DNA from 3 places in the Buttiauxella noackiae genome. Region 1 is predicted to be linked to each of the others. Evidence: predicted binding sites of a transcription regulator. Region 1 holds the regulator's gene; each other region holds the start of a gene.
What was found. Region 1 encodes LexA, which represses DNA repair genes until DNA is damaged. Its sites were predicted from a motif close to TNCTGTATGTACATACAGNA; they were not measured.
Positions count from the first base shown of each region.

Region 1 (4,291 bases):
CCAAATCCACCCCAAAGACAAGCCTCGTAGTGCCAGAAACACCGCGATGGATAGCCACAAGCCGTGATTGCCTAAATATGGAACCGTGAAGAGCGTTAGCCCGAAACCCAGAGCGGCAACCGCCATGCTATTTCGCATCTCAGCGCCTCTTGTCGCGCCAATAAACATCCCATCCAGCAAGTAGCACCAGACACCGACTACGGGTAACACAATCTGCCAGTGGAGATAGCGATCGGCCTGGAGCTGTAATTGGGGAATGGACGTCAGAAGAGAAACAATTTGCTCACCAAACAGGGCATACACAAGGGCAAACATCAGCGCGACCAAACCCGCCTGGCGACAAGCCGCACCCCAGACCTCGAGTAATTGACCGCGATTTTTTGCACCATAGGCTTGCCCGGAATGGGCTTCGACGGCATAGGCAAAACCATCAAGCGCATAAGCGGTAAACGTCAGAAGCGTCATCAACACCGCATTGACGGCTACGATTTCGCTGCCCAGGCGCGCACCGAATATAGTCACTGAGGCGAAACAAACCTGTAGCAGCAGCGAGCGCAACATGATGTCCCGATTGAGCGCCAGCAAGCGGCGAACATTGCCACGCCACGAGTTTTTGAGCATCTCAAAGCTGATACCCCGTAACCCCATCACCTTTTTCACCATCAGCAATCCGATGATAAATGTCGCGTATTCAGCAGTGACAGTCGCAAGCGCCGCCCCCTGAACATCCATATGCAACCCCATCACCAGCCACACATCCAGTACGATATTCAGGACATTGCCGACAACCAGCAAGATAACCGGAGCTCGCGCGTACTGAACACCTAACAACCATCCCAGTAAAACGAGGTTTGCAAGCGAGGCTGGCGCACTCAGCCAGCGGATTTCAAGAAAGCGTTGCGCTTGTACGAGCACATCCTGATTGCCGCCGACAATTTGTAAAGCGAGTGAAATGAGGGGATCACGCAGTAAGACAATTGCCACCCCAGCCCCTAGTGCCAGTAATAATGGCTGCACTAGTGCACGAGCTAACGCTGAGGGATTATTGGCTCCAAAAGCCTGCGCAGTTAACCCTGTGGTACTCATTCGCAAAAACAGCAGCAACATAAACAGGAAGCTGGTTGCTGTCGCACCAATGGCAACACCGCCCAGATAAACAGGGCTATCCAGATGACCAATAACAGCCGTATCGACAAGGCCAAGCAGCGGGACGGTAATGTTGGAGAAAATCATGGGTAAAGCGAGGCGCCAGAGCGCACGATCCGCCGTGGAGAATAATTGCATGACCTCTCCTGAAGGAGATCAAAGAGAATTAAGACGGTGATGCGCACTCTAAATGCGCATCACCTGAAGAGATTTTACAGCCAGTCGCCGTTGCGAATAACCCCAACAGCCAGCCCTTCAATAGAGAAGTTATGCTCACGCAGGTCAACTACAATCGGTTCAAACTCACTGTTTTCTGGCAGCAAATGAACGGTATTGCCCTGTTGTTTTAGACGTTTAACGGTAACTTCATCGTCGATACGCGCGACAACAACCTGGCCATTACGCACATCCTGTGTTTTATGAACCGCAAGCAGATCGCCATCCATAATGCCGATGTCTTTCATCGACATACCGCTGACGCGCAGCAAAAAGTCAGCATTCGGTTTAAACAGTGATGGGTCGACCTGATAATGGCCTTCGATGTGTTGCTGTGCCAGGAGTGGCTCACCTGCAGCAACACGCCCAACCAGCGGAATACCGGAGACTTCTTCCACCAGCAAACGGATGCCGCGTGAGGCACCAGAAACAATCTCAAGCACACCTTTACGGGCAAGTGCTTTTAAATGCTCTTCAGCGGCGTTCGGAGAACGGAACCCCAGACGTTGAGCAATCTCGGCACGAGTCGGTGGCATGCCGGTCTGGCTGATATGATCCCGAATAAGATCAAACACCTCTTGCTGCCTGGTAGTTAACGCTTTCATTCCGCCCCCTGGGTGTTTATACAGTTATGCTGTGAGTATATACAGTCAAAGGTCAATTTGGAACCATAAATTAAGCAAAAAACCAGGCACTTAACTATTCTGGAAAGATCACCGCAAATGCGACCAAAGCAGCGTGACCCAGGTAATTACCGCGAGGATAATTGCGATTAATACAGCGGCCGAGCCCATATCTTTGGCGCGTCCTGAAAGCTCGTGATAATCAGTGCCAACACGGTCGACAAGGGCCTCAATAGCGCTATTGAGAATCTCAACAATCATGACCAACACGACTGAACCGATAAGTAGAATACGGGTGATAGGATCGACATCTAACCAACATGCGATGGCAATGGCGATAACGGCAGAAACGCCTTCCTGGCGGAACGCTGCTTCATTGATCCAGGCAGCTTTAAGCCCTTTCCAGGAATAGCCTGCGGCTTTGATGATACGGGTAAGTCCAGTGGTACTGCTCGCCATTTTGGGAAACCTTTTCAAATTATTTGCATCAATGCTTGTCAAAATTATAACGCCACAGAAATCTGGGTGAGATTCTGATATTCTTGCGGCGAATTTGCATCATTAACCTGAGGCTTTACATCGTTTATGTCAGGCTGGCCAAGAATCTACTACAAATTACTTAATTTACCATTAGGCGTTCTGGTAAAGAGCAAGTCCATTCCGGCTGATCCACAAGCCGAACTGGGCTTAGATCCCACACGCCCAATAATGTACGTTCTGCCTTATAACTCAAAGGCGGACTTATTAACCCTGCGCGCACAATGCCTCGCGCACAACTTGCCCGACCCTCTCGAACCGTTAGAGATCGACGGTGCGGTATTGCCGCGCTATGTCTTTATCCATGGCGGTCCGCGCGTGTTCACCTATTACACGCCAAAAGAAGAGTCGATCAAGCTGTTCCATGATTATCTCGACTTACACCGCAGCAATCCAAATCTGGATGTGCAGATGGTGCCGGTATCGGTGATGTTTGGCCGCTCTCCGGGCCGCGAAAAAGGCGAAGTTAATCCGCCATTGAAAATGCTTAACGGCATTCAGAAATTTTTCGCAGTCTCGTGGCTTGGGCGCGACAGCTTTGTGCGTTTCTCTGCACCAGTTTCGCTACGCCAGATGGCAACCGATCACGGTACAGACAAAAAAATCGCCCAAAAACTGGCACGCGTGGCGCGTATGCACTTTGCTCGCCAGCGTTTAGCGACTGTTGGCCCGCGTCTGCCGGTACGTCAGGATCTGTTTAATAAGCTTCTGGCCTCAAAAGCTATTGCCCGTGCAGTAGAAGATGAAGCGCGCAGCAAGAAAATCTCCCATGAAAAAGCGCAGCAAAATGCTGTTGCCTTAATGGAAGAGATTGCGGCGAACTTCTCTTATGAAGCCGTTCGTCTAACCGACCGTGTGTTAGGTCTGACGTGGAACCGTTTGTACCAGGGCATTAACGTTCATAACGCTGAGCGTGTGCGCCAACTGGCTCATGACGGCCATGAGATTGTCTATGTGCCCTGCCACCGCAGCCACATGGACTACATGCTTCTGTCTTACGTGCTCTATCACCAGGGGCTTGTTCCTCCGCACATTGCGGCGGGTATCAACCTGAATTTCTGGCCAGCAGGCCCGATCTTCCGCCGCCTGGGCGCGTTCTTTATTCGTCGTACCTTTAAGGGCAGCAAACTCTACTCCACCGTGTTCCGTGAATATCTTGGTGAGCTGTTCAGCCGTGGATATTCCGTTGAATACTTTGTGGAAGGTGGCCGTTCTCGTACCGGCCGTTTGCTTGACCCGAAAACCGGTACGCTGTCGATGACCATTCAGGCCATGCTGCGCGGCGGTACTCGTCCAATTACATTGGTGCCGATTTACATTGGCTACGAGCATGTAATGGAAGTGGGGACTTACGCGAAAGAACTGCGCGGTGCGACCAAAGAAAAAGAGAGCTTCATGCAGATGGTGCGTGGGCTGAGCAAGCTGCGTAACCTCGGCCAGGGCTATGTTAACTTCGGCGAACCAATGCCGTTGATGACATTCCTCAACCAGCGAGTGCCTGAGTGGCGTGATTCAATCGACCCGATTGAAGCCATCCGCCCGGCATGGTTAACGCCAACGGTTAATGAAATTGCTGCCGAACTGATGGTGCGTATTAACAATGCAGGCGCGGCAAACGCCATGAACCTGTGTTGTACCGCGCTACTGGCATCACGCCAGCGTTCACTGACTCGCGAACAACTAACCGAACAGCTCAACTGCTACCTGAGCCTGTTGCGTAATGTGCCCTATTCACCGGACGCTACCGCACCAGATCAGCCTGCAGAAGC
Region 1 is NZ_JPRU01000001.1:1,843,710-1,848,000, forward strand. It holds gene dinF (MATE family efflux transporter DinF) at 1-1,284, opposite strand, end outside; gene lexA (transcriptional repressor LexA) at 1,359-1,967, opposite strand; gene IX31_RS08340 (diacylglycerol kinase) at 2,076-2,444, opposite strand; gene plsB (glycerol-3-phosphate 1-O-acyltransferase PlsB) at 2,571-4,291, shown strand, end outside.

Region 2 (4,291 bases), 540 kb from region 1:
AATACGCCAGTCAGATGTCATCACTCAAACAGGATCTCCAGGCTTTGCTAGGCAAAGAGTAGATAGTCGATTGTATTGACGCAGAGTTCTGTTGTTCTGTTCTGTGTATTCTCCCAAGAATAAAAACAAAAAACCCCGCCTGGGCGGGGTTTTTTTATAACGGTAACTTATGCCGCAGGCTGAGTTACAACGTCTTTGATACCTTTAACTTCGATCTCTACGCGACGATCTGGAGCCAGGCAATCAATCAGTTTAGCTTTAGGAGCTACGTTATCACAGGTGTTGCCAGTAACTGGGTTAGATTCGCCCATACCGCGTGGGGAGATCTTGTTAGCTGGGATACCTTTAGAGATCAGGTAATCAACAACAGACTGCGCACGTTTGTCAGACAGTTTCTGGTTGTACTGGTCAGAACCGATACGGTCGGTGAAGCCCAGAACTACAACAGAACCATCTTTCGGGTCGAGGTTGCTCAGCTGAGTATACAGCTGATCCAGTGCCTGCTGACCTTCTGGTTTCAGAGTTGCTTTGTTGAAGTTGAACAGAACATCAGACTTCAGAGTGAAGTGCTTGGTCTGTACTTCTGGAGCTGGAGCTGGAGCTGGAGCTACAACTGGTGCTGCAACTTCGCCCTGACCGAAACGGTAAGAAACACCCAGGCTCAACATGCCGTTGTCTGGACGAGTACCAACGGTAGCAGCGTCACCGATGTTGTTAGTCCACTGATATTCCAGACGGGTAGCGATATCGCGGGTAACTGCCCACTCAACACCACCAGCAGCCAGTGGAGATACACCAGTGTCGTGATCGCTTACACGGTTACCAGCAGCATTCACAGCTGTAGAATCTGCACGCCATACCATACCACCCAGACGAGTGTAGATGTCCAGATCGTCAGTGATTGGGTAGCCCAGTTTAGCGGTCAATTGAACGCCTTGCGCTTTGAAAGCACCGTTTTCTACGCTGCCTTTATATGGCATACGACCTAACCAGTCATAACCCATTTCAAAACCAACGTACGGGTTAACCTGGTAACCACCGAACGCACCAGCACCCAGTTGGCTTTCGTGAGTTGGGCCATTACCGATGCCGCTATCATAGCCGTTCTGGTTAGAGAAACCGGTGTCGTGGAATTGGGACCAACCCAATTTACCACCTGCATACCAGGTGTTATCTTTCGGTGCGGCCTGCGCTACGGTAGCGAAGCCAGCCAGTGCCACTGCAATCGCGATAGCTGTCTTTTTCATTTTTTGCGCCTCATTATCATCCAAAAAGGCCATGAGCTTTAAAATCGCTCTAAAGCCCAGGGTTAAATCCTTCGCCCGAGTTTATGCTCACTTGTTACTCTACCGATCAATCGGTGTTATGAAGAGCAACCCTGGCGAGCTAAAGTCTACAACGTAGTTTAAAACTTACAAGTGTGAAGTCCGTCAGGCATATGAAAAAAAACGACTTGTATACACATTTTCTAACATCTTTGCGCGTAATTCACACTCTAAAGATTTGCTGGAAGGCCGCCTGGAGCGGCTTGGGACGCGGATTCTTGATAATTCACAATGAATTGTCAAGAGTTCATAAAAAGTTCCAGGAATTCTCTTAAATTTACTTAATGATACAAACTAGAATGAATTTTTAGCTCACTTCGTGGTCGACACCCTGTTTCCGAGATACGGGTTGGACGCATAATGAAGCCGATCGCATTCCCCATTTCGGCGGCAGATGACAGTTGCAAATGCTCTTCATCGGTCAATTCTTCGGGTAACCAACCGATAACAACACTGTAATTTCCTGTCTGCAACGCTTTTACCATAGCATCTACGGTGAAAAGTGGATCTAACTGGCTTACCTGCATAACTTTTGCCAGCGGCAGACCTGCTGATTGTACCCACTGACGACTTAATTTCTGCTGTGGTGTTAGCCACAGCTGCCAGCGTGACTGTTGCCCCAGTTGTTGAAGTAGCGGCAATAAAACCAGCTGTGTAACCCATGGCTGATCTTCGCTGTAGATCACTTCACTGATCAACCCTTTAATTTTGTTACCTGCTGATGACTGGGCCACAGAAGGCACAGTATTGGGAACAGTGGCAACCTGAGTTAGAACGTTATGTGAATGCATAGTTAATCCCGCCTGATGGGTTACTGTATGAATATACAGTAATGCCTGTTTGGATAAAGATCAATCTAAATTTCGGAAAGTGTCTCGCAATTTCATCATGTAATTCCACGGAAAGTGAGAATGTGATTGCCGTGAGTGATTAGGTTACTTATTTTCGTATTACGGGGAGCGGTAATAAACCGTGATGCTGCGTTACTACATGATATTTAGGGATATATTCATGAAAAATAAATCATATGCAAGGATTCATCAATCCAAAGAATACTTATCTCCACTAGGAGAGATTGGCTGCCGATCGCTATTTGGTGGATATAGCCTAACGGTAGAAAACGTTGTGTTTGCCATGGTTTCTGAAGGGGAACTCTACTTGCGAGCATGCGAACAAACGGAAGTCTATTTTGTTAAACGAGCCTCACAACCACTGCTTTACAATAAACGTGGACGTACTATCGAACTCAATTATTACCGCGTTGATGAGGGGCTGTGGAGCGATCGGGAAAAGCTAGTGCAACTGTCAATGGATGCTCTATTCAGTGCCCGGCGCGAAAAATCCCGCCAGCGTGCTCAGCAAAGACTTAAAGATTTACCTAATTTAACGCACAGTCTGGAAATGATGTTGTGGGAAGTGGGTATTGCTGATGTGCGCACCCTTCATGCCTACGGCGCAAAGCGCTCCTGGATAAAGCTCAGGGGTGTTAAGAAAGGGCTTGGCGTGCAGGTATTGCTGGCATTAGCAGGTGCTATTTGCGGAATTCACGAGGCGGCACTCCCGGCGGCAACGCGCCAGGAGTTGGTCGAGTGGGGACATCACTACGAGCAACGCCAAAGGCGTTAATCGTGTTGTTGTGACACAAGTTGTTGAAGGCGCGATATCTCAGGTAATAGCGCAACCAGCAGACCAATCTGCTGAAGCACAAGTGGCTCTTTGGAGTCTGGTTGCGGTTCAAGTGTGGTTATGCGTTCAGATAGTCCCTGAAGTGCCTTTTGAACTCTTTCTTCATCTGTTGGTAGGTGATGAAGTGCATCGTCGACGTAGCACACCGCATCATCAAGCAGTAGTAAAATATCCTCGTTGGTCAGTCTTTCACGATGTGCACCTAACGCTGAGATATAACTATTGAAGGTATGATTCAGGCACAATAAGCGAAAGGCTGTTTCCCGCATCTCCGGTGAAACACGCGGTTCAGACGACATATTAGACACAACTGAAGCCAGTTCAGCATCTTTGTTATGTGCATCCCGGCGTGCAATACGATACTCCAGCCGATTGTCACGCCCCTGGTGGTATTGCTCAAGAATTGCGTCCAGATAACGGCAGTTAGCGTTAAATGCACGCTCAACCACTAATGGTAATCTGCGAAAACGCCAATCAGGCCAGATGAAACTTACGGCGGCCCAGGCGATGGCACATCCTAATAAGGTATCAAAGATACGTGGCATTGCGACTTCAAACCCTTCGCCCAACAGGTTGAAACAGAGCAATACCAGCAAGGTGATGAACATGGTGGCGTGCGCATATTGCACGTTGCGAAAAGCAAAGAAGAGCACACCAGTAATCACAATTAAAACAAGCTGTCCTTCAATTGATGGCACAAAGAACAATACGGGAAGCCCGACGGCCACGCCCACCAACGTACCGATAATACGCAAAGCCAGACGTCGGCGAGTAGCGCTGTAGTTAGGCTGGCAAACGAAGAGGCTGGTCAATAATATCCAGTAGCCATGTTTTAACCCGGTGAATTGAATAAACATATAGCCGACGCACAACACAACAGACATGCGTACCGCATGGCGGAATAACGCAGATTCTGGTGTCAAATTGCGTCTTAATCGCTGCCACATATCACCAAATCCAGTTAAGCGATCATCTAACAGGCGGTTTTCTATATCGCTGTGCGGAGCGGCGAGCGCTTGTTCAGACTCAATTGTTGCTAACTGAGCATCGATGGCGCGCAAATTACTCACCAGAAAGCCAAGTGCTTTTAATTCACTCGCCAGATATTGATCCGTTTTTAATCTCTCAATGGCGGCATCAAGATGGGTAAACGCCCGCTCGAACCGTGGGTCATGTTGATATTTCACACGTAATAAAACGGAACGTGAAAGCTGCAAACAGGCTTGAGACTGCATGGTTAACAGGCGTTGAAAGCGAAACATGATGTCGCTGTAGCGAAA
Region 2 is NZ_JPRU01000001.1:1,299,397-1,303,687, reverse strand. It holds gene matP (macrodomain Ter protein MatP) at 1-62, shown strand, start outside; gene ompA (porin OmpA) at 168-1,247, opposite strand; gene sulA (SOS-induced cell division inhibitor SulA) at 1,607-2,116, opposite strand; gene IX31_RS06035 (TfoX/Sxy family DNA transformation protein) at 2,337-2,951, shown strand; gene yccS (YccS family putative transporter) at 2,948-4,291, opposite strand, start outside.
Region 2: the regulator LexA is predicted to act here: its motif matches at 2,138-2,157, upstream of sulA (SOS-induced cell division inhibitor SulA).

Region 3 (4,291 bases), on a different contig from region 1:
CGCTACGCAAGTTCTTCGCCGCCTTCACCATATTAGACAACGCGGCACGGGTTTCCGGCCAGCCGCGGGTTTTCAGGCCACAGTCAGGGTTCACCCAAAGGCGCTCGGCTGGGACAGATTCAGCCGCTTTCTTCAGAAGCGCTTCAATCCATTCCACACTTGGGACATTTGGCGAGTGAATGTCATACACGCCCGGGCCGATTTCGTTCGGGTATTCGAACTCTTTAAACGACTCCAGCAGGTCCATATCTGAACGTGATGTTTCTATAGTGATCACATCCGCATCCAGCGCCGCGATGGAATCCATGATGTCGTTGAACTCGCAGTAACACATGTGAGTGTGGATCTGCGTGTCATCGCGCACTACGGCGGCGTTCAGGCGGAAGGCTTCCACGCCCCACTCCAGATACGCCTGCCAGTCGGAGCGGCGCAGCGGTAAACCTTCGCGTAGGGCCGGTTCGTCAATCTGAATGATGCCGATACCTGCCGCTTCGAGATCCGCCACTTCATCACGCAGTGCCAACGCAATTTGTTTGGCGATAGTTTCGCGGCTGACGTCTTCGCGTGGGAATGACCAGCAGAGAATCGTTACCGGGCCGGTCAGCATGCCTTTTACCGGTTTGTCAGTCAGGGATTGTGCGTACTTCGCCCATTCCACGGTGATCGCCTCCGGGCGGCTGATGTCACCAATAACCACAGGTGGCTTCACGCAGCGGGAACCGTAGCTCTGCACCCAACCGTTTTGGGTGAATACGAAGCCGTCGAGGTGCTCGCCGAAGTATTCCACCATATCGTTACGTTCAGCTTCCCCGTGAACCAGTACGTCGAGACCTAAACGTTCCTGCTCGGCTACGGCCTGTTTGATATGCTGCGCAATACCAGTGCGGTAGTTGTTGGCATCCAGATTTCCCTTTTTGAAATCGAGGCGTAGGCCACGAATTTCAGTGGTTTGCGGGAATGAACCGATGGTCGTGGTCGGCCATGCTGGCAGATTGAAGCGCTGACGCTGAGCCTGCGCGCGAACGGTGTAGTTGTTCTGGCGTTGGCTGTCTTGCGCAGTGATCGTCGCCAGGCGTTGTTCCACTGCCGCGTTATGTACGCGCTGTGAATGGCGACGGGCCTGAATCGGCGCACTCCACTCAACCAGTTTTTCTGTATCACCACTGTTGAGCGCCTCAGTCAGTAAAGACAACTCGGCACATTTTTGCAGGGCGAAGGCAAACCAGCTCTTCACTTCAGCATCCAGGCGAGTTTCAACGCTCAGGTCGATTGGGCTGTGTAGCAGCGAGCAAGAAGAGGCGACCCAAAGTTCACGTTTGCCAACAAGATCCTTCAGTTGCGCGTATTTCTCAGTTAAATCAGCACGCCAGACGTTGCGGCCATTAATCACCCCCGCAGACAAAAGCCAGTCTGCCGGGAGCTGCTGATGCAGAGCGTTGATATCATCTTTACCATGTACAAAGTCAACGTGCAGACCCTGTACTGGCAGCGCAGTAATAGTATTTAGATTTGGCGTCACACCTTCAAAATAGGTAGTCAGCAGCAGCTTAACGTTGCCAGCAAGCGCCTCGTAAGCCGGTTTGAATGCGTCCAGCCACTCTTGCGGCAACTCCAGCACCAATGCAGGTTCGTCTATTTGCACCCATTCGATGCCGCGTTTTGCCAGTTCAGCCAGCACTTGCTGGTAAACCGGAAGAATGTCTTTCAGCAGGCTCAGACGGTCAAACTGTTCGCCCTTCACTTTACCCAACCATAGATAAGTTACCGGGCCAAGCAGAACTGGCTTCACCTTGTGGCCGAGTGCCAGCGCTTCGTCAACTTCATCCAGAAGCTGGGTCCAGGTCAGTTTGAACTGCTGGCCTTTAGTGAATTCCGGCACCATATAGTGGTAGTTGGTGTTAAACCATTTGGTCATTTCAGCGGCGGCGGCAGGCGTACCGGTTGGTGCCCGGCCACGGCCCAGGCGGAACAAAGTGTCGATATCGACGCTACCGTTCACGTTCTGATGACGAGCCGGCACGTTGCCAAGCAGCAAGCTGGTGGTCAGAACGTGATCGTACCAGGCAAAATCACCCACCGGCAGCAGTTCCACACCAGCTTCTTTTTGTTGGTTCCAGTGGCGAGCACGCAGTTCGCGACCCACTGCCAGTAATTCTTCCTGAGTGGAGTTGCCCGCCCAGTAGCTTTCTTGTGCTTTTTTCAGTTCGCGACGCAGGCCGACACGTGGGAAGCCGAGGGTGTGATTTTTAATCGTCATTTTTCTGCCTCTTTATATTTCAATTTTAAATTCTATGGATTTCGAGTAGCAGGTAGGCGGCCAGGGAGCGAATACCGATGAGCTTACTTCAGTAAGTGATTCGGGTTCGTGAGTGCAGCCAACACCCCTGCGGCTCGAAAGACGACGAATTTTTTAGACGTCTGGATGTTTACACATCTATCTTGTGCAGGTACTGTATATTCCTCAAGCGCAATTTGCTCATGCCGAAGTGAAGGACTTTCATGATCGAGATAAAACACCTGCGGACGCTCCAGGCGTTACGAAATTGCGGCTCTTTAGCCGCCGCCGCCGCCGCGTTGCATCAGACCCAATCGGCCCTCTCCCATCAGTTCAGCGATCTGGAGCAGCGTCTTGGGTTCCGCCTGTTTATCCGTAAAAGTCAGCCGCTACGGTTCACACCGCAGGGAGAGGTTCTGTTGCAACTGGCTGAACAAGTGTTGCCGCAGATAACCCGCGCGCTTCAGGCTTGCAATGAACCGCATCAGACCACACTGCGTATCGCCATCGAATGCCATAGCTGTATTCAGTGGCTCACGCCTGCGTTGGAAAATTTCCACAAGACCTGGCCACAGGTGGATCTGGATTTCAAATCTGGTGTGACATTTGACCCGCAGCCAGCGTTGCAGCAGAGCGAACTGGATATCGTTTTAACATCCGACATCCTGCCGCGCAGCGGCCTGCATTATTCGCCAATGTTTGATTATGAAGTGCGCCTGGTGCTGGCAACGGATCATCCGCTGGCTAATAAAACGCGTATTGAGCCGGAAGATTTAAGCAGTGAAACGTTATTGATTTACCCGGTGCAGCGCCAACGTCTGGATATCTGGCGACATTTCCTGCAACCGGCCGGGGTTAGCCCGTCGCTGAAAAGTGTGGATAACACGTTGTTGTTGATTCAGATGGTGTCGGCACGCATGGGAATTGCCGCGTTGCCACACTGGGTAGTGGAGAATGTTGAACGCCAGGGTCTGGTTGTGACCAAAACCCTGGGTGAAGGACTGTGGAGCCGGTTGTACGCCGCAGTACGCGATGGCGAGCAGCGTCAACCGGTGACGGAAGCCTTTATTCGCTCGACGCGTTCACACGCTTGCGAGCATCTGCCGTTTGTGAAGAACGCGGAGCGACCCAATGGCGATGCACCCATAGCGAAGCCATTATCACAGACCCACCAATAATAAAACTCGGCCAGTGAGGCTGCTCTTGCCAGATGGCGAGGTTAACCAGCAGCCCCGCTGGAACATGCACGTTGTTCATGATACCGAGCGTGCCCGCATCCACCTGCGTGGCACCGTAGTTCCACATAAAGTAACCCAGCCCGGAAGCCACCACCCCAAGCCACACCAGGATGCCCCATTGCAGATTGGTGGTCGGGAGTTTTTGCGGGTTCCCCAGCGCAAACCACGCGATGACCGCTATCACTGCCGCCCCGAGATAGAACCAGGAAAACGCACAGCGTTGCGGCATCGGACGCGTTTCCATCAGGCGCTTATAACCCACCATGCCGATGGCAAAGCAAATGTTCGCCGCCTGCACCAGCAGCAGGCCGATCCAGAAGTGATCGCTGACTTTGTCGTAGCGAATAATCGCGGCGCCAATCACCGCCAGCCCGGCACTTAACGCATATCCCCAGCGCAGCTTATTGCCGCTAATCAGGTCATAAATCAGCGTGACGTAAAGCGGTGTCATTACCGTAAACAGCAGGAATTCTGAGACGGTGAGGTAGAGATAAGCCTGGAAGCTAAACAGGTACATCACGCCGAGTTGTAACGCCCCCACCAGCATGTACAGCAGCAGCGTTTTCGCGCTGTAGCCTTTAAAACGCAGGAACGGTAGGAACACTAATGCCGCAAGTCCGACGCGCATCAGCACAGAAAAATAGCTGTCAACATGCCCGGCAAGGTATTCGCCAATCAGGCTAAAAGAGAAGGCCCACAGAATGGTGGTGATGATCAGTAACGGCACGATGAAGTCTCTACTACGGGAGATTAATGCTTCATTGTAGCGAAGGGAATG
Region 3 is NZ_JPRU01000008.1:31,046-35,336, forward strand. It holds gene metE (5-methyltetrahydropteroyltriglutamate--homocysteine S-methyltransferase) at 1-2,257, opposite strand, end outside; gene metR (HTH-type transcriptional regulator MetR) at 2,500-3,453, shown strand; gene IX31_RS21275 (carboxylate/amino acid/amine transporter) at 3,341-4,240, opposite strand.
Region 3: the regulator LexA is predicted to act here: its motif matches at 2,417-2,436, upstream of metR (HTH-type transcriptional regulator MetR).